3 regions of the Planctobacterium sp. AWH2_060 genome follow, and region 3 is predicted to be linked to each of the others. Evidence: predicted binding sites of a transcription regulator. Region 3 holds the regulator's gene; each other region holds the start of a gene.

Region 1 (7,427 bases), 1.4 Mb from region 3:
CAGCAGATAAAGGCGCAGTTAGGTAACAATGAGTTAAGCCCTCAAATGATTCAGGCTCATTTCGAACAAGCGCGAGGGCACTGGGAAAGGCTAAGACAACAAATAACGCCTGATATCGCAAGGCTTTCTGAGGCATTGAATAAGGAGCAGGTAGAAAAGCTGTTTGCTGAACTAGAAGAAAAAAACAGCGAAGCAGAGCAAGAGCGCCTGGCTATGGAAGAGCAGGAGTTACAAGCCTTATTTGAAGAACAGTACAATGACAGATTGCGGGATTTTTTTGGTCGCTTAACCGATGCTCAAGAGGTTTTAGTTGCAGCAGCCGCCAAAGAAGTAAAATCTAACCGAATAGAGTGGATTATTTATAAACGCAATGTGCAGCAAAATGCTAAACAGTTACTTCTTAGTAGAGACAGTAATCCAAATTTTGTGAATGATTTTACGGCGTTGTTGCAAAATCCTGAACAATATCAGCACGCAGTCTATGTTGAAAATATGCAGCATAATCGGCAGGTGTTCTCACAATTACTTTTTGATGTTGTTAACACTCTGAGCGATAAACAAATGCGGCGTTTGGTCAGAAAAATTGATGGCTATATTGAAGACTTTACGGAGCTAGCCGAAGACGTTTAAAACCGCTGGTTACGGCAACTGGAAGAGGGTAAACTCCGCCTCCTGAATTTTATTGTCGACTCTGCCATGGAATATCGCCCTTTATTTGGTTTTATGTTGTCACTCCTTACTGCTGTGATGTGGGGAGTCTTACCCGTTTTTATGCTGTTAGCATTGCAAACGATGGATCCAATTACGGTAAGCTTTTATCGCTTTCTGTTTGCTTTTATCTTTGTTGCGGCGATGATCACATGGCGCAAGCAATGGCCCATCCGACGCCAGTTTGAACAAAGGCGAGGTGGGCTGGTGATTTTGGCCGGATTAGCGCTGTCAGCGAATTACGTAGGCTATGTAAAAAGTCTGGAATACCTGCATCCCGAATCTGCTCAGGTCATTATTCAGATAGCTCCCTTCTTATTGATGTTGGGGGGCTTTTTGTTCTTTAAGGAAAGCTTTACCCGGTTGCAATTTGTTGGCACTTTGTTGTTGCTGACAGGGTTTGTGTTCTTTTTCGATAATAAATGGCAGGTGCTGTTTAGCGGTTCGTCAGGCTATACCATAGGTGTGTTGCTCATGTTGTTTGCTGCCATAACCTGGGCCGTGTATGCCTTGCTGCAAAAAAGCCTGCTAACTCATTTTACAGCCAGACAAATGACCTTAATTTTTTATGGTTTTGGTGCGCTAATGTTGCTGCCGATGTCAGCGTTGGCGGATATTTTTAACTTGACCTGGTTAAGCGGGCTGGCACTGTTGTTTTGTTGTATGAACACTTTGATAGCCTATGGTAGCTTTACCAAGGCCATGTCGATTTGGGAAGCCTCAAAAGTGAGTGCCGTCATCGCACTGGCACCGATTTTCACCATACTGAGTACCAGTGTCGCAGTAGCGATAAACCCAGAGTTTTTTGAGTATTCCGATCTGACAAAACTCGCCTACCTGGGCGCTTTTATGGTGGTTCTTGGCTCTATGCTTACGGCACTAGGTAGGAAAAAGCTTCCGCAATAACCGGGTTACTGCTTTCCTACTGGCCGCTCGTCACTATGGCAGATGGTATCGTAATCATCCCGGTAATAGCGCAATTCAACACAGGCTTCTTCGTAGCGCTGCTTCGCAGTCATAGCTGCCTGTGGATGGCTTTTATCGTTCATTTTTTTGCGCAAAGTCTGGCACATTTTTTCCTGGCGCTTAACCTCTAAAATATCTTCACAGGGTTTGCGTTCCAGTACTACACAGCCTTGCAGTGTGGCAGTTGCCGTTAAGGCAATAATGAGGTTTTTCATTTGAGTTCCATAAACTGACTTAAATCAGATTTGAGTTTTAAAAATTCAGTGGATTGTTGTTTACTAAGTGCAATGCCTTCCAGTATTTTTATGGTCTTTTTGGATTCTACTATGGTAACCAAATCCGGTTTTGTGGTCTGTTCCATTAATCGTGCAGCACAGTTGAGCAAATTCAGCGCAACATCGGCGTTAACTTGCGAATATTTTAACGCGTGACCAAAGGCTTCGAATGCTGCCTGGTATTTACCACCATTAAAGCAATCCAAGCCTTTTTGATTATAGTGTTCAAATTTACCACTTTGAGATTCAATTTCTTTACCAACCTGTTCCAACATATACTCGATGTTATCATCCAGCTTATAGTCGCTGTCTCTGAGCTCATTGGTTAGTGATTGAGCTTCGTCAAATTCACCGACTTTCACCATTAAACTAATAGTGTCTGGTGCCAGCACCATTGGCATCTGTTCAAATTTATCTTCTATTTCTTTTTGTGCAGCCGTGAGATTGTTTTTGGCCTCCAGGGATTTACCATCCAGTGAGTTAATACGCCCTGTCATCAGGTTGGCGAAGGCGTCATAACTGAATTCATCGCCCGAGCGGATAACCAGTTCATCGGTGCGTAAGCGCTGCAAGGTTAACATGGCTTCTTGTTGATACTTGTTCTTTTTGCCTTTGTCTTCCGAGTTTTCTGCAATATCGATTATAGACCGCACAAAGTTGCACATGTGGGCCAGGTCTCGGTGTACAGAACGTTTACTTTGCTCAAACAGTTCTTTGCAGCATTGCTTGGCAAACTCAAAGTCCTGATTAATGCGGCCTATTGCTGCGCCCATATATTGGCGTTTAATTGAATAAGGCGACATGTCTAATGCCAGCCGAATTTGCGCCATTGCATCAGTGTATCTCTCCAGCGCCATATAACTTTGCGCTAAAATGTCGTGACCTTCCAAGGCCAATAAACGGGCTGAAACGATTTGCCGGGCAAGTTTAATGCTTTCATCATATTCGCCCATTAATAATTTGGTTTTGGCCATAGCTACTTGTGCCCATGGCAAGTTTTTTTGCTCCAGTACCTCTGCAATTAAATCATGTGCGGCTTCGTAATCTTCAGTACGCCAAAATAGCTCGGTTAGCAACAGGATGATACTTTGGCGATATTTAGTGGCGCTTTCCAGTAAGGTTTTGCAGGCAATAATAGCGCTATCCCAATTCTGTTTATAAATTTCAATGTGAACTTTCTTTAAGGCTTGCTTTTTTTCGAAGGCTTTAGACAGGCGGTTGATTAATTGCGCCTGTGAAAAAGGCTTAATGATGTAATCATCCGGGTTGCGTTCAATACTGCCCAATACAATAGGGCGATGGCTGTCTCCGCTGACCATCATGTAAACAGTGTCGGCTCGGGCAAGCTTTTGAACTCGCAGTTGTTCAATTAATTGATAACCGTTCTTTTTGTTACTGCCCAGGTGAAGATCAGCAATAACCACATCAAACTTTTCTTTTTTACAATCAGCTACCGCACCTTCTGCACTTTGAACAATGCGCAGAGAGCGGACTCCTAACTTAGAGATAATACCTTTTAACATGAGCAAAAAAGGTCGTTGATCGTCAACGATAAGCACTCTTTTGTCGGTCAAATTAATTTTGGGCATTACATACAAAGATGTTTATTCAGAATGTAGCCATTAAAAATGAATGAGAACCGCTTCAAAAGCAAGAAAAACCACCAATGTCGTTGTTTTTTCGGGCAATTATCGAACATCGGTAGGTTCGACTTTAGTCAGACAGCCGTGGTTGAATTCAGGATTGTCGTCGACAAACCGGTCAGCCGGACAACGGAGGTTGAAATCAGGATTGTCGTCGGAATGAATTCCGACCTACAGGAAAAGTGGTGGAGGGGGCTGGATTCGAACCAGCGAAGGCAGAGCCGTCAGATTTACAGTCTGATCCCTTTGGCCACTCGGGAACCCCTCCAAAAGAGCGGCGTATATTAGCAGAAAAATTCCTGCTGTAAACTGTTCGTCATAAATAGTTTTGTTTTTAAAGAAATATCTACAATTTGCCGATAAGTGAGGTAGCAAATAGCAGTTGCTAATCAGGCACTATGGATACTAATCAGAAAACAACAGTAAATCCGGAAATCCGCCAGACGGAGTTTAAAGCCGGGCTGGGTAAAGCGTTACGTCATGGCTCACAGAGTGAGTTTGCGTTGCTGTTGTCTATGATGCAGCAGGATTTAACGCAACGCTTAAAGCTGGAAGGGGAAACAGAAGATAAACCCCTTGGCCTGATACCGATTGAGAAATTCAATTTTTATCCGCAAGTACCATTAAAAACCGAACAACAACATTATATCCGGCAACAGCAATTTGCCACAGCGGTCCAGCGCAATGATCTGCCATCCGCCAAACTGCTCGCTTATATGCATCCTACGCCTTTGTCACTGTACAATGATGTTAAACGTATTCCCGATAATGTTACGTCAAATTGTGATCTCTTTACTCAAATGAAAATAAAGGGCCTACAGGGGGAAAATATTCAGGTGGATGAAACGCTGCTCTATGACACGGTTAAAGAAGTCAGAGAAAAAGGCCTGGATTAAGCCAAATGCTTAACGATAGAAGAAATCCGCCAGAAAAAATCTGGCGGTGAGTTTATCTTGGGGGGATTATCAGAAACTGTAACTTACGTTGACACGCATGTTGCGCCCTTGTGCAGTAAAGTAATCTAAATCTGCATCAACTGCGTGACCAGCAATATTGTTATAACGAATGTACTCTTTGTCCAAAATGTTGTTGACCACAACACTGGCTTTTACAGCATCATTGAATGAATAGTCGAGTATCCAGTCAAAAACGGCATATCCGCCGGTAGCAGCATCGCCTTCATTAACTTTGTTCATCGCTCTTGCCCAGTTTAGGATAAAGTCTGAAGACCAATTATCACCAGAAATATTAATTCCCGCGGTGCCAGAAATTGGGCTGATACTCGAGATATATTCACCAGTGGTATCATCTTTTCCATCTTGATATGCAGCATTAGCAAACAAAGATACAGAATCATCGAAGTAATAGGTTAGTCCTAGTTCAGCGCCATCTATGGTTACTGCGTCGATGTTTTGATATTGAAATAGCAATATTTGTGTTTCTGCACCTGTATATGGGTCCAAAGCAGGCTCTGTTCCGATTAACTGGGTGGCCAAAAAGTTATCAAACTCATTGCGGAACATCGCAAACGTCATTGCAAGGTTACCAATATGACCCTTAACGCCAATCTCGAAGGTCCGACTTTCTTCAGGAGATAAATCTTCACTGGGTAAAAGCTTGTAACCGTATAAGGAGTTGTCGTGATCTATATAAGCCAGATCATATGAAGGGACTTTAAAGCCTTCGCCATATTGTACAAACGCGTTTAACCTTTCATTGATTCGATATAACAAGCCAGCATTTAACGAAAGATTGGAGTCATCAAAGTCACGATAAGCTTCTCCATCCGCTTTTATTGCACCATTTGCGTCCATGTCATAGCGGTCATAACGAGCACCCAAGGTCATCGTTGTTTTTTCGCTTAGCGTTAATTCGTCATTTATAAACAATCCCATGCGTTTAACATCAGTCGTGGGGAATTTATCATCGAGCAGCGGATAACCGGGCTTTGGAGTTCCTTCTACAGAATAAAGCTTCTCTGAAGTGCGACTGGCCTCTGAGTGTTCAATATCTAAACCATAACCAAGAGTGTGTTGCTGGTTTAATTTTAGCGACGCATTAGAAATAAATCCTACTGTCTTTTGCTCAAATACCCCGGTTTCCGACATGTCTCGTTTTTCTACTGTGCCAAACATGGGGGCATTGATGTCTAGATAGCCGTATTCAACATCAGTTTGTTGCGTGTCATTGACATAAACGGCGACATTCAATACATCATAAAATGATGTGTTGTTCTCGCTGTGAAAGCTCAATTTAACTGAGGTGTTTTCTTTATCACTGGTGCTGTATTCATCAACAATTTGATAACCGTAATCTGCAAGAGTGCGGAAAGGGCCTAGTAGTGCATTTGCCAGCTTTCCTTCTGTATCTTGTTGCCACCAGTCAGCCATTAGATTCACGCTGGATTTATCACTAAGATTATATTTGGCTTTATACATAGCACCAGTGGATTCAATATCTAAGTCAGGGCGTGTTTCCTGGAAGTTCTGTACTTCATGGCCTTGCCTTTCAGTAAGTGTAATCAAGTGTTCAAAGTTACCCGTTTTAAATGCCAGGGTACCTGATACGTTGGCCTGTTCACCAGAATCCGTGTATGCGGCTTTTATTTTTCCGGCAAATGACTCGCCATCAGCCAAATAATCAGATGCATCTTTGGTGACAAAAACGGCAATCCCGCCTAATGCATCTGAGCCATATAGGGAGGAAGCTGCCCCTTTTGCAACTTCCACCTGTTTAACAATACCCACATCAATAAAACCACGACCAACGATGTCGTTCGCCCCATTAGCACCATAGCCTTCGTTGACTCGCATGCCGTCTTTAATGATGAGTATCCTGTCACTACCCATACCTCTGACAACGATGTTCTGAGCGCCTCCAGTAGACCCGGTAACCTGAATGCTCGGGTCATATTTAAACAATTGACTCATATCAGTAATAGCCTGATGTTCAATATCGTCAGCATTGATAACAGAAACACTGCCGCTAACGTCCTTTAATGGTTTTACAATTTTACTGGTGACAATCATCACCTCTAAATCTTCTGCAATGTCGTTAGTTTGTTCAGCTGCAGATATTGCAACAGAAGCAGAAGTAAAGACTGTGGCAAATGCCAGACAAAGCGGGGAAAACTTGTACATTATTATTCCTAAATTAATTATGCGCTAAGAAAAATCATGAGAATGATAAGGATTCTCATTTGTTAATTCAATAATAAAAATGCGAATCATTTCTATTAGCATTGAAAGGTTTGTCGTTATTTGATAAATTTCGCCGCAATTCAAAACCAGGTTGATATAACTGTGACTATCCAATTTATCGAGGCCTTGATGGCCGATGTATCCGAGATTCTGTTAACTCCAGTCATTCTCACAATCGTATTTTTGTTTGGCTACGCATTATTCGCTTCAGGGCGGTTTCTATCGCAATTCTTAATAAGACGTAGAAATCGGATTAATTACGTGCGCCAACTAGAGGGCAATAAACCTGCATGGCTCGCGGGTTATCCAGTGCATAATTATTTCGTTAAAAATCCATCAGCTTCGGAAGATGAGTTGGAAGTCTTTGCATTGAAAAAGCTGGAGGCTTTGCGAGTGGTAACCCGAGTGGCCCCAATGCTGGGGTTGATAGCAACAATGATACCCATGGGACCAGCATTAAAATCACTAGCCGATGGCAATATTCAAGGGATCAGCGAAAACCTGATAATCGCGTTTGCGGCGGTGATATGGGGGTTAGTAATTGCAACTCTGACCTTTTGGCCTGCATCAGTGAAGAAACGTTGGTGTGCCGTTGAACTTATTAATATTCGAAAATTTAAGGGAATTGCCTGATG
Region 2 (7,427 bases), 260 kb from region 3:
AGACGCATCGCGACTTCCTGTATCGATTTATCTGATGGCTTAAAATCCGATCTGCAACACATTCTATTTGCGTCTCAAACCGGTGCACAGGTGGATGTTGAGCGCTTACCTCTGTCCGAAGCCATGTTAGCTACAGTGGGACGGGAAGAAGGTATTCGCTATGCGCTGACATCAGGCGACGATTACGAATTGCTGTTTACCGTGCCTGATGAACAAAAAGGCAGTCTCGAAACGGCGCTGGCAAACTGTAATGTCTCGGCTACCTGTATTGGTCGGGTTAATGGTGTAGCCGAAAAGTTGGAGTTAACAAAGGGTGACAAGCCTTTTAGTATGCCAGAGTCTGGCTTTCAGCATTTTATCAGTTAACGCCAGGCCCTTTTCAAACATGGATCGTCAAACTAAAAAAGCCGCGCTAAAAAAACTCACTTTGCGTAACCCCTGGCACTTTTTGGCGCTGGGCTTTGGCAGTGGGTTGGCGCCTGTTATGCCGGGTACTTTTGGCACTTTAGCTGCCATTCCCTTGGTGTTTCTGCTTCCTATGATGCCTCTGGTGGCGCAAATTGCATTTGTGCTGACTTTAACCTTGATCGGAATACATATCTGTGAGGTCGCTTCCAGGGACATGGGCGTGCACGATCATTCTGCCATTGTCTGGGACGAAGTCGCTGGCATGTTGCTCACTATGATTGCTGTGCCTTTGACCTTGAGCAATTTGCTGGTGGGCTTTGTGGTATTTCGGTTGTTCGATATTGTCAAACCATGGCCTATCAGTTACCTGGACAGGCAAGTGCATGGTGGATTGGGGATCATGTTAGATGATGTGATTGCCGGGATCTTTTCGCTGGCTACCATGCAGGCCCTGCTGTTTTACGGCCTGCTTTAATAGTTCTGGGCTGGCGCTAAATCGCCAGCTTATCTAAAATCGCCTGGGTTTTTGCAACAATTCCTTGCGCATCCAGTCCCAGTTCCTGATACATCTCTTGCTGAGTTCCCTGCATTATAAATTCATCCGGTAAACCAATATGCAGCACTTTAACCATTTCCGGTTGAGTATTGATAAATTCTGCCACAGCACTGCCTGCGCCGCCTGCAATCGCATTATCTTCCAGGGTTACTATCAACTTGTGCTCTTTCAGTACAGATTGAATGGCGGCTTCGTCAAGGGGTTTAACAAAGCGCATGTCTATCAGTGTTGCGTTTAGCGATTCTGCCGCGTTTTCAGCGTAAGGGAGCAGAGTGCCAAAATTTAATATGGCCACCTTTTCACCCTGGCGAAGTTGGCGAGATTTGCCTATTTCCAGCTGCGTCATGGACTGATTCACTGCCAGGCCTTTACCTGAACCTCTGGGATAGCGAACGGCGGCGGGTTGCTTAAGCAGGTGCCCGGTATAAAGCATGTCTCGACAATCCTGTTCATCGCCTGGCGTCATTATCACCATATTGGGGATGCAGCGCAGATAAGAAATATCAAATGCCCCCTGGTGTGTTGGGCCGTCCGCACCCACAATACCAGCGCGATCGATTGCGAAAAGCACAGGCAGATTTTGCAATGCAACATCGTGTATCAATTGATCATAAGCCCGTTGTAAAAAGGTGGAGTAAATCGCCACCACCGGGTTTAAGCCGTCAATTGCCAGACCGGCTGCCAAAGTTACCGCATGTTGTTCTGCAATGGCCACATCGAAATATTGTTGTGGATATTGCTGCGAAAACTGCACCAGCCCTGAGCCTTCCCGCATTGCCGGTGTAATCCCCATCAATTTGGGATCCTGAGCGGCCATATCGCATATCCAGTCACCAAAGATTTTGCTGAAAGTAGGCGCGCTACTACCTGATTTTGGCAAGGCATTTTCAGCTGGATTAAATTTAGGCACGGCGTGGAATTTAATAGGATCTTTCTCTGCTACCTCGTAGCCTTTACCTTTTTTGGTGACCACATGCAGTATTTGCGGGCCTTTCAGGTTGCGCATGTTGGCTAGCGTGTCAACCACGCCATTGACATCGTGACCATCAATCGGACCGATATAATTAAACCCCAGCTCTTCAAAGATAGTGCCTGGCACTACCATGCCTTTAATGTGCTCTTCAGCTCGGCTGGCAAACTCTTTGATTGGTGGAACGTTCGATAGTAGTTTTTTACCGCCATCGCGAATGGAGTTAAAGAAGCTCCCGGTCAATAATCGGGCAAGATGACTGTTAAGAGCACCCACATTTTCAGAGATAGACATTTCGTTATCATTGAGGATAACTAACATATCTTTGCTGATGTCCCCACCGTGATTCAGGGCTTCAAAAGCCATTCCCGCTGTCATAGCACCGTCGCCAATAACCGCGACAACTTTACGGCCTTTTTGTTCTTTTTCCGCGGCAATGGCCATGCCCAGAGCGGCGGAAATTGAGGTAGATGAGTGACCCACTGCAAAGGTGTCGAATTCACTCTCTGGTGGCCATGGAAACGGGTGCAAGCCACCTTTCTGGCGAATGCTGGTAATTCTGTCACGACGACCCGTTAAAATTTTATGTGGGTAAGCCTGATGGCCCACGTCCCAGAGCAACCGGTCAAAAGGAGTGTTGTAGGCGTAATGCAGCGCCACGGTAAGTTCAACCGTACCCAAGCCGGAAGCGAAATGGCCACTACTTTGACTGACACTGGCTAACAAATAGGCTCTTAATTCATCCGCCACCTGTTTAAGATCTTCTTTGGGTAAGAGTCTTAAATCTTCAGGGCTATGTATTTTGGCCAATAACGGGTAATGAGAAATGTCCAGGGTCATGTTAGGTAAAGAGTGCCTTAGTGGTTACGACTAAACAGATAATCGGTGAATGATAGCAAAGTTTCTGTGTTGTAAGGTAGTGTTAACAGGGCTTGATTCGCTTCATTGTGCAGTTGCTGCAAATATTGTTTTGCTCCCTGCATTCCCATGAGAGCGGGGTAGGTGCTTTTGTCGGCGTGTATATCCGAACCCTGGGGTTTACCCAGTTCTTCGGTGTTACCCTCAATATCTAAAATGTCATCCAGTACCTGGAATCCTAAACCTATGGCTCGACCAAATCGATTTAGCTGTTCAGCTTTATTCGCTGTTAAGCCGGCCAATATAGTAGGAAATTCAATGCTGGCGTTGATCAGCGCGCCGGTTTTCATGCGATGCATCAATTCCAGCTCATTTTGTTGAATTGATTTGCCTTCCTGAAACAAATCCACCGACTGACCACCACACATGCCGGCAAAACCCGAGGCGCTGCTTAATACTTTAACGGCGCTGATGGCTTCTTGTGCTGTCAGGCTCGGATCTTGACTGAGTAGCTCAAATGCCAGGGTTTGCAGTGCATCTCCCGCCAGGATAGCGATATCTTCACCGTAAACAATGTGGCAAGTGGGTTTACCGCGGCGCAAATCGTCGTCATCCATTGCGGGTAAATCATCGTGAATAAGCGAATAAGTATGTATACACTCCAGGGCGGCTGCGAAATGCACCACTTTATCCTGTGGGAGCTGCAACATATCAGCAGTGGCTAACGCTAAAAACGGCCGTACTCTTTTACCACCGGCAAATAAACTGTAGGCCATTGCCAATTTTAATTCGCCTGGTAAATTAGGGTAGTTGTCCAGTGCCTGATTTAGCAACCGGATAACATCTTCTGCATAGCGCGAGGCCGCCGCTTTCCATACCATAGTAATTTAGTTTTGTTCTGGCAGGTCATCGAATGGCTGCAGAGTCATATCGTCACCCGATTGAGAGAGTATTCTGACCCTCTGCTCCGCGGACTTTAACTTTTCTTCACAGTCTCTGACCAGTTTTATGCCCTTCTCGAAAGAACTCAAGGCTTCTTCAAGGGACAATTCGCCTTGCTCCATCGCATCGACAATCTTTTCCAGCGACTGCAAAGATTGTTCAAAATTGGTGTCAGTTTTACTGTTGTCGGTAGCCATTTCATTCACTCTGCCTGAATACGAAGGCGCAAGATACATAAGCAAAAACCGGGGGTCAATTAAAAATCTGACCCCCTTTCAAATGCGATAACTCTGGTGAAGTTAAAATAAATTGATTTTATTCCTCTGGAAAAATATCACTTTGCCGATAGAATGGTTGTTAAGTCAGCAACTTAAAGTATGAAGTAAAGTAATAAAATGCACCAAAGATTGGTGTTGTTGACTATCAGACAATAATTATTCGGGGAGGACAGTGTGGATCTGGCAACGCTAATAGGCATGATAGGCGCCATTGGTTTTGTGGTGATGTCCATGGTGATGAGTGGTGAAATGGGCATGTTTATTAATGTCCCTTCATTACTTATCGTTTTTGGCGGCACTATTTTTGTCGTACTGTCACAGGTAACACTGGGGCAATTTTTTGGTGCGGGAAAAATTGCGGCTAAGGCATTCATGTTTAAAATCGAAGCCCCGGATGAACTGATTCAGAAAATTGTGGAAATGGCCGACGCTGCCAGAAAGGGGGGATTTCTGGCGTTAGAAGAGGCCGAAATTGAAAACCCCTTTATGCAGAAAGGCGTAGATATGCTGGTGGACGGGCACGATATTGACGTGGTTCGCACTACATTGCACAAAGATATTACTCTGACCACAGAGCGACACGAATTTGGTGCCACTATTTTCAAAGGCATGGGCGATGTTGCGCCTGCCATGGGCATGATTGGAACCCTGATTGGTCTGGTAGCCATGTTGTCTAACATGGATGACCCTAAAGCGATTGGTCCGGCGATGGCCGTAGCCCTTTTAACCACACTCTACGGTGCGTTTTTCGCGAATGTTATTTGTTTGCCGGTTTCGGTTAAGCTGTCAAACAGAAAGGACGAAGAAAAGGTAAATCAAAGTCTGGTGTTAGATGGCATAATTGGTATCGCGGATGGTCAAAACCCCAGAGTAATAGAAGGTATATTAAAAAGTTATCTGGCTTCGACTAAACGCGGCGCGGCAACACCAGAAGATTAACTGAGTTTACCTGATGAGCGAAGAACTGGAAGAATGTCCCAAATGTCCCCCCGAAGGCTTACCGGCCTGGATGGGGACGTTTGCCGATCTGATGTCTCTGTTAATGTGCTTCTTCGTGCTGCTGTTAGCATTCTCCGAAATGGATGTATTGAAGTTTAAGCAGATTGCTGGCTCTATGAAATTTGCCTTTGGTGTGCAAAACAAAATCGAAGTTAAGGATATTCCCAAAGGCACCAGTGTTATTGCCATGGAATTCCGCCCCGGCAGACCTGACCCGACACCTATTGAAAATATTCAGCAGCAAACCATCGAAATGACCCAGCAAATGCTGGAGTTTCAGGCGGGCGATGAAGACTCCGCCGGTGGTCGTCAGAAACAGCGGGGACAGGAGCGAGGTGGTCAGGCGCAGCAAACAGCCACGGATTCATCCTCTTCTTCGCCTACACAACCTCAAAGTCAGGAACAGATTAACGAAAACATGAAAAAAGTTGCTGAAAAGCTTCAGCAGGAAATCGTTGATGGCTCTATTGAGATGGAATCTTTGGGACAGCAGATTGTGATCCGAATTCGAGAGCAAGGCTCTTTTTCAGCTGGCTCTGCGTTCTTACAACCACAATTTACCCCGGTTATTCAAAAAATTGGTGGTTTGCTGGTGGACATGCCCGGTGAAATTACGGTTTCAGGTCATAGTGACAGCCAACAAATTTCCAATGAGTTATACCGCTCCAACTGGGATTTATCCGCACAGCGTGCCGTCGCCGTAGCGGAAGTACTGCGGCTGGTTAATGGCTTTGACGAAGGACGCATGGAAGTTGTCGGCCGGGCCGACACCCAACCATTGGAAATGCCAGGCCAGGAAACCGACGATAATCGCAATCGCCGGGTTGAAATTGCAATTAACCAGGGTAAACCCAAATTCTCTGAGCCCATATCTGTTTCAGAAGAAGATTCTTAGGGCAATCAAAGGGTTTTGAGCGTTCATCCAATATAAGGTTTACTGGTGCCAGGATGAAGGTATAATCTGCGCTTTTTTCGAGCGGAGAGAGACGTGAGATTCCTGGTAAAGCTTCATCCTGAGATCACCATTAAAAGTAAAGATGTGCGCAAGCGCTTTATACGTTTACTGGAATCCAATATTCGTCTTATTCTCGGGCAAAATCACATCCCCTGCGCCATTCAAAATCAATGGGATAAAATCCTGGTTAATATTAAGTCTGACGCTGCTCGTTTCAATGAGCGAGCAGAATATCTGTTAGCCCGCATTCCCGGCATAGACCAGTGTTTAGTGGTTCAGGAATCCGAGTACACGGATATGGACGATATTTATCAGCAGGTAAAAGCCGTCTGGCAGCATCAACTAAAAGGCAAAAGCTTTGCGGTACGGGTTAAACGCAAAGGTGATCAATCATTCTCCTCAACAGAATTAGCAGCTTATGTGGGCGGTGGTATCAATCAGTTTTGTGAAACCGGTGGCGTTAAATTAAAACACCCGGATGTTACCATCAACCTTGAGGTTGACCGCAACAAGCTCATTCTGGTTGAGCGCAAGTTTAAAGGGCTAGGCGGTATGCCTCTGCCCAGTCAGGAAGATGTCTTGTCATTGATGTCTGGCGGCTTTGACTCAGGCGTAGCCAGTTATCAGATGATTCGACGCGGTGCCAAAACCCATTTTTGCTTTTTTAATCTGGGTGGCAGAGAACATGAAATTGGGGTACGGGAAGTCAGCCATTATTTATGGAAAAACTACAGCCCTTCTCACCGAGTTAAGTTTATCGCAGTCGACTTTGAACCCATAGTGGCGGATATTCTGCAAAATGTTGAAAATGGCTATATGGGCGTTGTGTTAAAGCGCATGATGCTCAGAGCTGCCAGTATCGTTGCAGACAATTTGCAAATTAACGGACTGGTAACGGGTGAATGTCTGGGGCAGGTATCCAGTCAAACCCTAAGCAATTTATACGTGATTGACCAGGCCACCAGTAAGTTAGTGGTCCGCCCGCTAATTTGCTCAGATAAAAGCGACATTATTGACGTGGCTCGTAAAATCGGCACCGAAGATTTTGCCAAGTCCATGCCAGAATACTGTGGTGTTATTTCAATAAAACCCAATGTCAGAGCGCCACTGGACAAGGTCCTGGAAGAAGAAGCTAAGTGTGATTTAAGTCTGATTGAACAGGTCGTCGGTGCGGCCAATGTTGAAGACATTAAAAACCTCGGGGAAAAAAGTGAACAGCAAATTGTCGCTGTAGAATCCAGCAATCAATTGTTACCCGGTGAAGTGCTGCTTGATATCCGGGCTCCTGCAGAGCGGGATCACAACCCACTGCAAATAGAGCACTGTAGCATCGAACATATTCCTTTTTATAAGTTGTCCTCAGACTACAGTGAACTGGATCAAAGCAAGACTTATTACCTCTACTGTGATCGCGGTGTCATGAGTAAGATGCAGGCTCTGGTGCTAAAAGAGCGCGGCTTC
Region 3 (7,427 bases):
AGTGCAATACTTTTCTCTGCGATTTTCTCACTGGCCACCGCCTGTGGCATGCCATAAACCACACTGGATTTTTCATCCTGCGCCCAAATTGTCGCCCCTCTCGCTTTTAACTTTTTGCATCCCTCTTTGCCATCAGCCCCCATTCCGGTCAATATAATGCCGAGCACATCACCACCATAGAGCCTGGCAACAGAAGAAAAGGTCAGGTCGACACTAGGTTTATAGGTGACTAAATCTGAATTATGAACATCGGTAATAGTGATTGTTGCTCTGGCAGCGGTACCTTCCAATAACATTTGTCTGCCACCAGGCGCCAGGTATGCTACCCCTGGCATCAGCACGTCGCCATTTTGTGCTTCTTTCACTTGAATATCGCACATATTATTTAATCTTTCAGCAAAAGCAGAGGTAAATGTACCCGGCATATGCTGAACCAATAATATTGGATAAGGAAAATTACTTTTAAATTTGGTCAGAATGGTTTGCAGTGCAACGGGGCCACCTGTTGAAGTGCCAATAGCCAATAATTTATAACGTTTTCCGGAAGCTCTGAAGGAGCTGCCAATTGTTGGTGTACTGACTGCTTCTTTGACTAACTCAGCACTGTCTTTGCGCTGTCTTAGGAAAAAAGATGTGGAAGGGGCACTTTTCTCTGAGGGCGCAGCAGGAGAGCGCATGGCCCTCATGCGCAACTTTCTTGGACCTAAAGCTTTTACTCGTTGTTGCAGGAGATCAACGGCTTCTTTTCTGTCCCTTGCGATATCTTCGAACCGCTTAGGTAGAAAATCCATGGCGCCCGCTTCGAGAGCGTCCAGTGTTGCCTGAGCGCCTTCGTAGGTAAGCGATGAGAACATAATTATAGGCACGGGATGGGAGCGCATAATTTCTTTTACTGCGCTGATACCGTCCATCACCGGCATTTCTATATCCATGGTAACGACATCTGGATTAAGCCGTTTAACCGACTCTATCGCTTCTTTGCCATTGCGCGCATCCCCGACGACTTCGAGATCAGGGGAGTGATTTAGTATTTCCGATACGCGCCGGCGAAAGAAGGTAGAATCATCAACAACCAGTACTTTATAAGGCATTACAGATAGTCATTTTCGCAGTTTGATTTAACCTACTTTAAAGCCTTTTTAGCATAGCGTTTTAACAGGCTTGGTATATCCAATATCAAAGCGATGCCACCATCACTGGTGATTGTCGCCCCGGCCATACCTGGAGTACCTTGTAATAACGCATCCAAAGGTTTAATCACTACTTCTTCCTGACCGATTAAGGAATCCACGACAAAGCCCACTTGTTGGGTACCAATTTGTACCACCACAACATGCCCAGATGCTCTGTCTAATTCACCGGGTTTGCGGCGCAACCACTCCCGCAAATAAAACAGCGGAATAGCTTTAGAGCGAACAATCATGGTTAATTGTCCATCTACCGTATTGGTTTTGCTCAGGTCCATATTGATGATTTCGTTTACTGAGGACAAAGGCAGAGCAAACGTCTGCTCCCCGACAATAATCATCAAGGTGGGTAGTATCGCCAGAGTCAGTGGTACTTTGATTTCAAGACGGGTACCCTTACCCAACTCTGAATCAATACTCACCGAACCATTCAGCTGATTAATTTTGGTTTTAACCACGTCCATGCCAACGCCGCGCCCGGAGATATCAGATATCTCGGTCTTGGTGGAAAAGCCGGGCGCAAAAATCAAATTAAAGGCTTCAACATCTGACATTCTTGCCGCAGCATCGGCATCAAGTACACCGCGACGTATCGCAATCTCTTTCAATTTTTCCGGATCCATTCCCTTACCATCATCGTCAATGGTAAGCAAAATGTGGTCACCTTCCTGAGAGGCTGCCAGAGTAACAGTGCCTCGGGCAGGTTTACCGGCGGCGACACGATCATCAGGCATTTCAATACCGTGATCAACTGAGTTTCTGACCAGGTGGACCAAAGGATCCGCCAGAGCTTCAACCAGGTTTTTATCTAAGTCGGTTTCCTCACCTTTAAGTTCCAGCGCGATATCTTTTTTCAGGCTTCGGGCCAGGTCACGTACAACTCTGGGGAAACGGCCAAATACTTTCTTAATGGGCTGCATGCGGGTTTTCATTACCGCACCTTGCAGATCGCCGGTTACCACATCAAGGTTTGCAATAGCCTTCGACATATTTTCATCATTGAGATTGATGCCGAGGCTAAGAAGGCGGTTGCGCACCAACACTAACTCGCCCACCATGTTCATGATTTGATCAAGACGCTTGGTATCAACCCGTACGGTTGTTTCAGCAGGGGGCGCTGCAGCAGCGGCTTTCTTGTCGTCCTTTTTCGGCGCGGCTTCAGCTTTGGCTGGAGCTGGCGCAGGCGCAGGCGCAGCCTTAGGCGCGGCGGCTACAGGAGCTGGCGCAGGTGCGGCTTTAGGAGCTGGTGCTGGCGCCGCTTTGGGGGCTGGTGCGGGAGCAGCCTTAGGCGCTGAGGCTGGTGCCGCTGGTTTCGTTTCTGCTTGCTCTACGCCCGGGCCTTTTCCAGAGCCGTGTAGCTGATCAAGCAACGCTTCAAACTCTTCGTCGGTAATATCGTCGTCATCACCTGAACTGGTAGCAGCAGGTGCGGGAGCTGGTGCTTTAGCCGGGGCAGGAGCACTGGCAGGCTCAGCACTTGCAGATTCTCCCTCTCCAACAAATTTGCCTTTGCCGTGTAATTGGTCAAGCAGCGCCTCAAACTCTTCATCGGTAATGTCTTCATCACCACCTGAGCTGCTAGCAGCAGGCGCGGGAGCAGCAGCGGCTGGCGCAGCCGTTTCTTTCTTACCTGGCGCTCCGCCTGAACCATGTAATTCGTCTAGTAGTTGCTCGAATTCATCTTCGCTGATTTCATCGATACCACCATCGTCATCTGATGTGACACTGTCCGCATCAAAATCAAAAAATTCATCATCGTCATCAACCGCCTCTTCGGCAGTTGCGGATTCGGGCTCTGCAGCTGGAATTGGAGCCGCTGCTTCATCAGCGCTCTCCGGCTGGCTCAATCGATGCAGGGTGTCGAGTAATGTTTGATCTGCCGCCTGCAGAGGTTCACGGGCTTTAACATGCTCGAACATTTCCACAACGACGTCTGTCGCCTGAAGAATGACATCCATCAATTCGGGCGTCAGCCGTCTTTGACCATTACGCATGGTATCAAACACGTTTTCCGCACCGTGGCAGATATCCACCAGTTCGGTTAGCGACAGAAAGCCAGCACCGCCTTTTACGGTGTGATAGCCTCTGAATATTGCATTGAGCAAATCAGCATCTTCAGGATTGTTTTCCAGATCGACGAGTTGCTCTTGTAATTGTTCCAGAATTTCCCCGGCTTCCACCAGGAAGTCCTGAAGTATATCCTCGTCAACATCAAACGACATGCATCAACTCCACGTTAAAAACCCAGGCTCGAAAGCAGATCATCTACATCGTCTTGTCCCTGAACGACATCATCTCTCTCCGCAGCGTCAATAATCGGGCCCTCTGCTTCACTCGCATCTGCCTTCTTCGATTTATCCACTTTGCCGACTACCTTTTTAAGCTCGGTTTCAGGTTCACCAAATACTGTGAGCATGTTTACGAGACTATCTTCAACTTCTTTAACCAGTTGAATCACGCGACGAATAACCTGCCCGGTTAAGTCCTGATATCCCTGCGCCATCAGAACCTCAGTTAATAAATCGTTCAATTGCGAAGAATCTTTACTAGCTTGTTCTAAAAAACCGTCAAGTTCGTGGCAAAGGGACTTAAATTCACCGAGTTCTAACTGGCGGGTCATAAGTTTTTTCCACTCAGGTAAAATGTGGCTGATACTCGAATTGATCTTCTCAGCGATCGGCATACTACTTTCAACTGCATCCATCGTTCGGTTTGCAGCCTGCTCGGTAGTTTCGATTACATAGTTCAAACGAGTTTGAGCATCCGGGATGTCTTCGTTTGCGAGATCAACGATTCGGGAATCAATGTTAAAGGTATTCAAAGAATCGTGGAGTTGGCGGGTCAATTTACCCACCTCAGCAAATAACTCCATTGAATCCTGGATTTTGCTGGCTTCAAGTAAGGCCCTGGCGGCCTCATCATCCCCTTGCTCTAAAAATGCGACTAACTGCTTAGCATCTTCAAGCGAAATGGGAGAGCTTTTCTCATTAGTCATTTCAGCTCCGTTTTATCTCAGGACTGTCCTGAACTAACCAAGACGCTCAAAAATTTTGTCGAGCTTCTCTTTTAGCGTAGCGGCAGTAAAGGGCTTAACAACATAGCCATTTACGCCTGCCTGGGCAGCAGCAACGATTTGTTCTTTTTTAGCTTCGGCAGTTACCATCAATACCGGCGTGTGCTTCAGCTTGTCATCGGCACGAATTGCTCTCAACAAATCGATACCTTGCATGCCGGGCATATTCCAGTCAGTAACTACAAAATCAAAATCACCTTGTTGCAACATCGGCAATGCAGTGCTGCCATCATCAGCTTCCTGGACATTGGTAAAGCCGAGATCTTTCAACAAGTTTTTGATGATTCGTCTCATTGTAGAAAAGTCATCAACAACGAGAATTTTCATGTTTTTATCCAAAACCGCCTCCAGTGAGGATTCAATCAAGTTTTATTATTATACGCTATCCAGCTTGCCATGCCTGCATTCTGGACTTCAATCTAAGCATAGCCTGACTATGGATTTGGCTCACCCTGGATTCACTTACATCCAGTACTTCACCAATTTCTCTTAAATTCAGTTCTTCATCATAGTACAGAGACAAAACAATTGCCTCACGTTCTGGCAAAGTTGTAATTGCATTTGCCAAAGCCTTTTGAAATGAACCTTCCATAAGATCATCAAAAGGGGTATTTTCGCCCTTATTTTTATCCGTTGTCAGAACGTCTTCTGTCACTCCTAAATCTTCTATACCGATTATTTTACCGGCATTGACCTCTGAGAGCATTTGGTGATATTCAGCAAGGGATACCTGCATTTTTTCGGCGACATCCACGTCTTTGGCATCACCGCCGATTTCTCTTTCAACTTCGTTAATGGCTTCGGCTATCGCCCGGCCATTCTTGTGCACCGATCTGGGGGTCCAGTCACCCTTGCGGATCTCATCCAGCATTGCCCCTCGGATCCTGATACCTGCAAAGGTCTCAAAACTGGCACCTTTGGTACCATCAAAATTTCGTGATGCCTCTAACAGGCCAATCATGCCAGCCTGAATCAAATCTTCAACTAATACACTGGCGGGTAACCGCGCCATAAGGTGGTGAGCAATACGCTTGACCAGAGGTGCGTGCTTTTCCACAAGCAACCTTTTATCGTCATGTTGTTTGTAAGCGTTTGCTTTACTGTTCACGCCTGATTACTCGCTGCCTGCCGTTTAACTAGTTGTTCAATGAAAAACTCGAGATGACCACCGGGTTGCGCCGGAATCGGCCATGAAAGCGCCTGCTTCGCCAGATGAGATATGGCTAAGGCAGCCGGTGAACCTGGGAATACATCAACAATAGCTTTTTGCTTACGCACAGCCTTGCGTATATTTTCATCATAGGGCACAGTTGCCACCAGTTCCAGGGCAACATCAAGAAAGCGATTAGTTACTTTGGAGAGTTTGGCATAAAGTTCCTGCCCTTCTCTGGCGTTTCTGACCATATTGGCCACAACCTTAAATTTAAATACACCGTGATCGCGATTCAGGATCTTCATCAGTGCATAGGCGTCGGTCAGTGATGTTGGTTCGTTACACACCACCAGCATAATATCTTGCGATGCCCGGCAGAAACTTAGCACCATATCGGAAATGCCCGCAGCCGTATCTACCAGCAAAACATCAATCGGAATTTTTAACTCGCTAAATGCTCTGATAAGTCCTGCGTGCTCGGTAGGTGACAACTCGGCCATGTTTTGAGTACCGGATGTGGCAGGCGCGATTAAGATACCAAGAGGCCCTTCAATCAGAATATCTTCCAGAGAACACTCACCAGACAAAACGTGAGAGATATTTTTACCAACCCGTAAGCCCAGCATAACATCAACATTAGCCAGTCCCAGGTCAGCGTCAAGAACCAGTACTTTTTTACCCAGCTTTGCCATTGCAATAGCGGTGTTGAGGGTCACATTGGTTTTCCCTACACCACCTTTACCGCCGGTGATTGCGATGACTTTTGTTAAATTATTTTGGCTCATTTTTCTTAAACTACTCGCCTGGTCCTCAATCATACTGCTACTGCTGAATGTACTGTTCTTTGTTTTGAAGTATGCGGCAATTCATATTTTTTATAAAGCTTTGCTGCCAATGAAATAATATATTTTGCATCCGCTATTTTTATATCTTCTGGCACCTTTTGTCCATCAGTCAAATAGGCCACTGGTAATCTTTCCTGAATTGCGACACTGATTGCCTCACCTAATGAGAAGCATTCATCAATTTTGGTAAAGATACAACCTTGTACCGGCAATTTGTTATAAATACGTAATGTATGTTCCATGACATGTCTTTGCGTATTTGCCTGTAACACCATGTACATTTTGATATTAGCACAAGATGCTTCATTTAAAGTATCTAACTGCTTGATTAATCTTGTATCTCGCTGACCGAAGCCTGCGGTGTCTATCAATACTAACCTTTTATTCCTAAATTGATATAAAACGTCGGATAACTCTTGTGCGTTTGCTGCTTTTTTAACCGTGCAGCCAATAATTTTACCGTAGGTTGCCAACTGCTCATAGGCCGCGATTCTATAACTGTCGATGGTCACCAATGCCACCTGATCTGCGCCATAGCGTTTAGCGTATTGCGCAGCTAGCTTCGCAATAGTGGTTGTCTTTCCGGTTCCGGTGGGACCAAGAAACGCCATTACACCACTTTGCGTCAAAATATCGTTACGGGTTGTCTTAAGTCTATTAGCCAAAAGTTTAAGAATGAATAACCAGGCTTCTCGCTCATTGGCACTTTCCGGCGCGTAAGAAACCACATCTTCTGCCAATTCCGAACTGATCCCCATAGCTTCCAGGCGATCAACCAAATAGGATTGTAATGGGTGTCCTCTGCGTTGTTCCTGCTTTAACAACCCACCAACCTGGAACTGTAAGACGTTGCGCAGCGATCTAAGCTCTTCCTGGATTGACTGAATCGCTTTGTCACCCGTTTGCAGGCTGACTGCGGGAGCTCCACTATCAGACGGCTTTGCCTGACTCTGACGCACGGGTTCGGAGACGGAGGCACTAGCCACCACTGGACGAGCTGTCTCAGCAGTTGGCTGTGGTTTCGCTTTTGAATAGGTTCCAGGTTCCGGCTCCTTGCTGAAACTGGGGACGCCCTGCTTTTCTAACAGTTCTTTTAAACTGTCAGCGCCTGAGTCACCGATAATCTCACTAAGCGTCGGCGTCCCATTTCCAGTCGGCTTTGCTAATGT

Evidence for each region. Region 3 encodes FliA, which starts transcription of late flagellar genes. Its sites were predicted from a motif close to CTAAAGNTNNNNNNNNNNNNGCCGATA; they were not measured.
Region 1: a site for FliA is predicted at 3,928-3,954, ahead of ACXAD8_RS04165 (VC2046/SO_2500 family protein). Genes of this name have one in related genera too.
Region 2: a site for FliA is predicted at 4,056-4,082, ahead of pomA (flagellar motor protein PomA). Genes of this name have one in related genera too.

What each region holds. Positions count from the first base shown of each region.
Region 1 is NZ_JBSWTG010000001.1:942,575-950,001, reverse strand. It holds gene ACXAD8_RS04190 (DUF6279 family lipoprotein) at 1-630, shown strand, start outside; gene ACXAD8_RS04185 (DMT family transporter) at 697-1,614, shown strand; gene ACXAD8_RS04180 (hypothetical protein) at 1,620-1,889, opposite strand; gene ACXAD8_RS04175 (response regulator) at 1,886-3,538, opposite strand; tRNA gene ACXAD8_RS04170 (tRNA-Tyr) at 3,776-3,860, opposite strand; gene ACXAD8_RS04165 (VC2046/SO_2500 family protein) at 3,991-4,488, shown strand; gene ACXAD8_RS04160 (TonB-dependent hemoglobin/transferrin/lactoferrin family receptor) at 4,558-6,732, opposite strand; gene ACXAD8_RS04155 (MotA/TolQ/ExbB proton channel family protein) at 7,054-7,425, shown strand; gene ACXAD8_RS04150 (DUF2149 domain-containing protein) at 7,425-7,427, shown strand, end outside.
Region 2 is NZ_JBSWTG010000001.1:2,079,632-2,087,058, reverse strand. It holds gene thiL (thiamine-phosphate kinase) at 1-366, shown strand, start outside; gene ACXAD8_RS08945 (phosphatidylglycerophosphatase A family protein) at 386-883, shown strand; gene dxs (1-deoxy-D-xylulose-5-phosphate synthase) at 900-2,774, opposite strand; gene ACXAD8_RS08935 (polyprenyl synthetase family protein) at 2,792-3,673, opposite strand; gene ACXAD8_RS08930 (exodeoxyribonuclease VII small subunit) at 3,680-3,931, opposite strand; gene pomA (flagellar motor protein PomA) at 4,187-4,951, shown strand; gene ACXAD8_RS08920 (flagellar motor protein MotB) at 4,965-5,906, shown strand; gene thiI (tRNA uracil 4-sulfurtransferase ThiI) at 6,000-7,427, shown strand, end outside.
Region 3 is NZ_JBSWTG010000001.1:2,338,625-2,346,051, forward strand. It holds gene ACXAD8_RS09930 (protein-glutamate methylesterase/protein-glutamine glutaminase) at 1-1,091, opposite strand, end outside; gene ACXAD8_RS09935 (chemotaxis protein CheA) at 1,124-3,409, opposite strand; gene ACXAD8_RS09940 (protein phosphatase CheZ) at 3,424-4,182, opposite strand; gene cheY (chemotaxis response regulator CheY) at 4,216-4,599, opposite strand; gene ACXAD8_RS09950 (RNA polymerase sigma factor FliA) at 4,643-5,368, opposite strand; gene ACXAD8_RS09955 (MinD/ParA family protein) at 5,365-6,231, opposite strand; gene flhF (flagellar biosynthesis protein FlhF) at 6,228-7,427, opposite strand, start outside.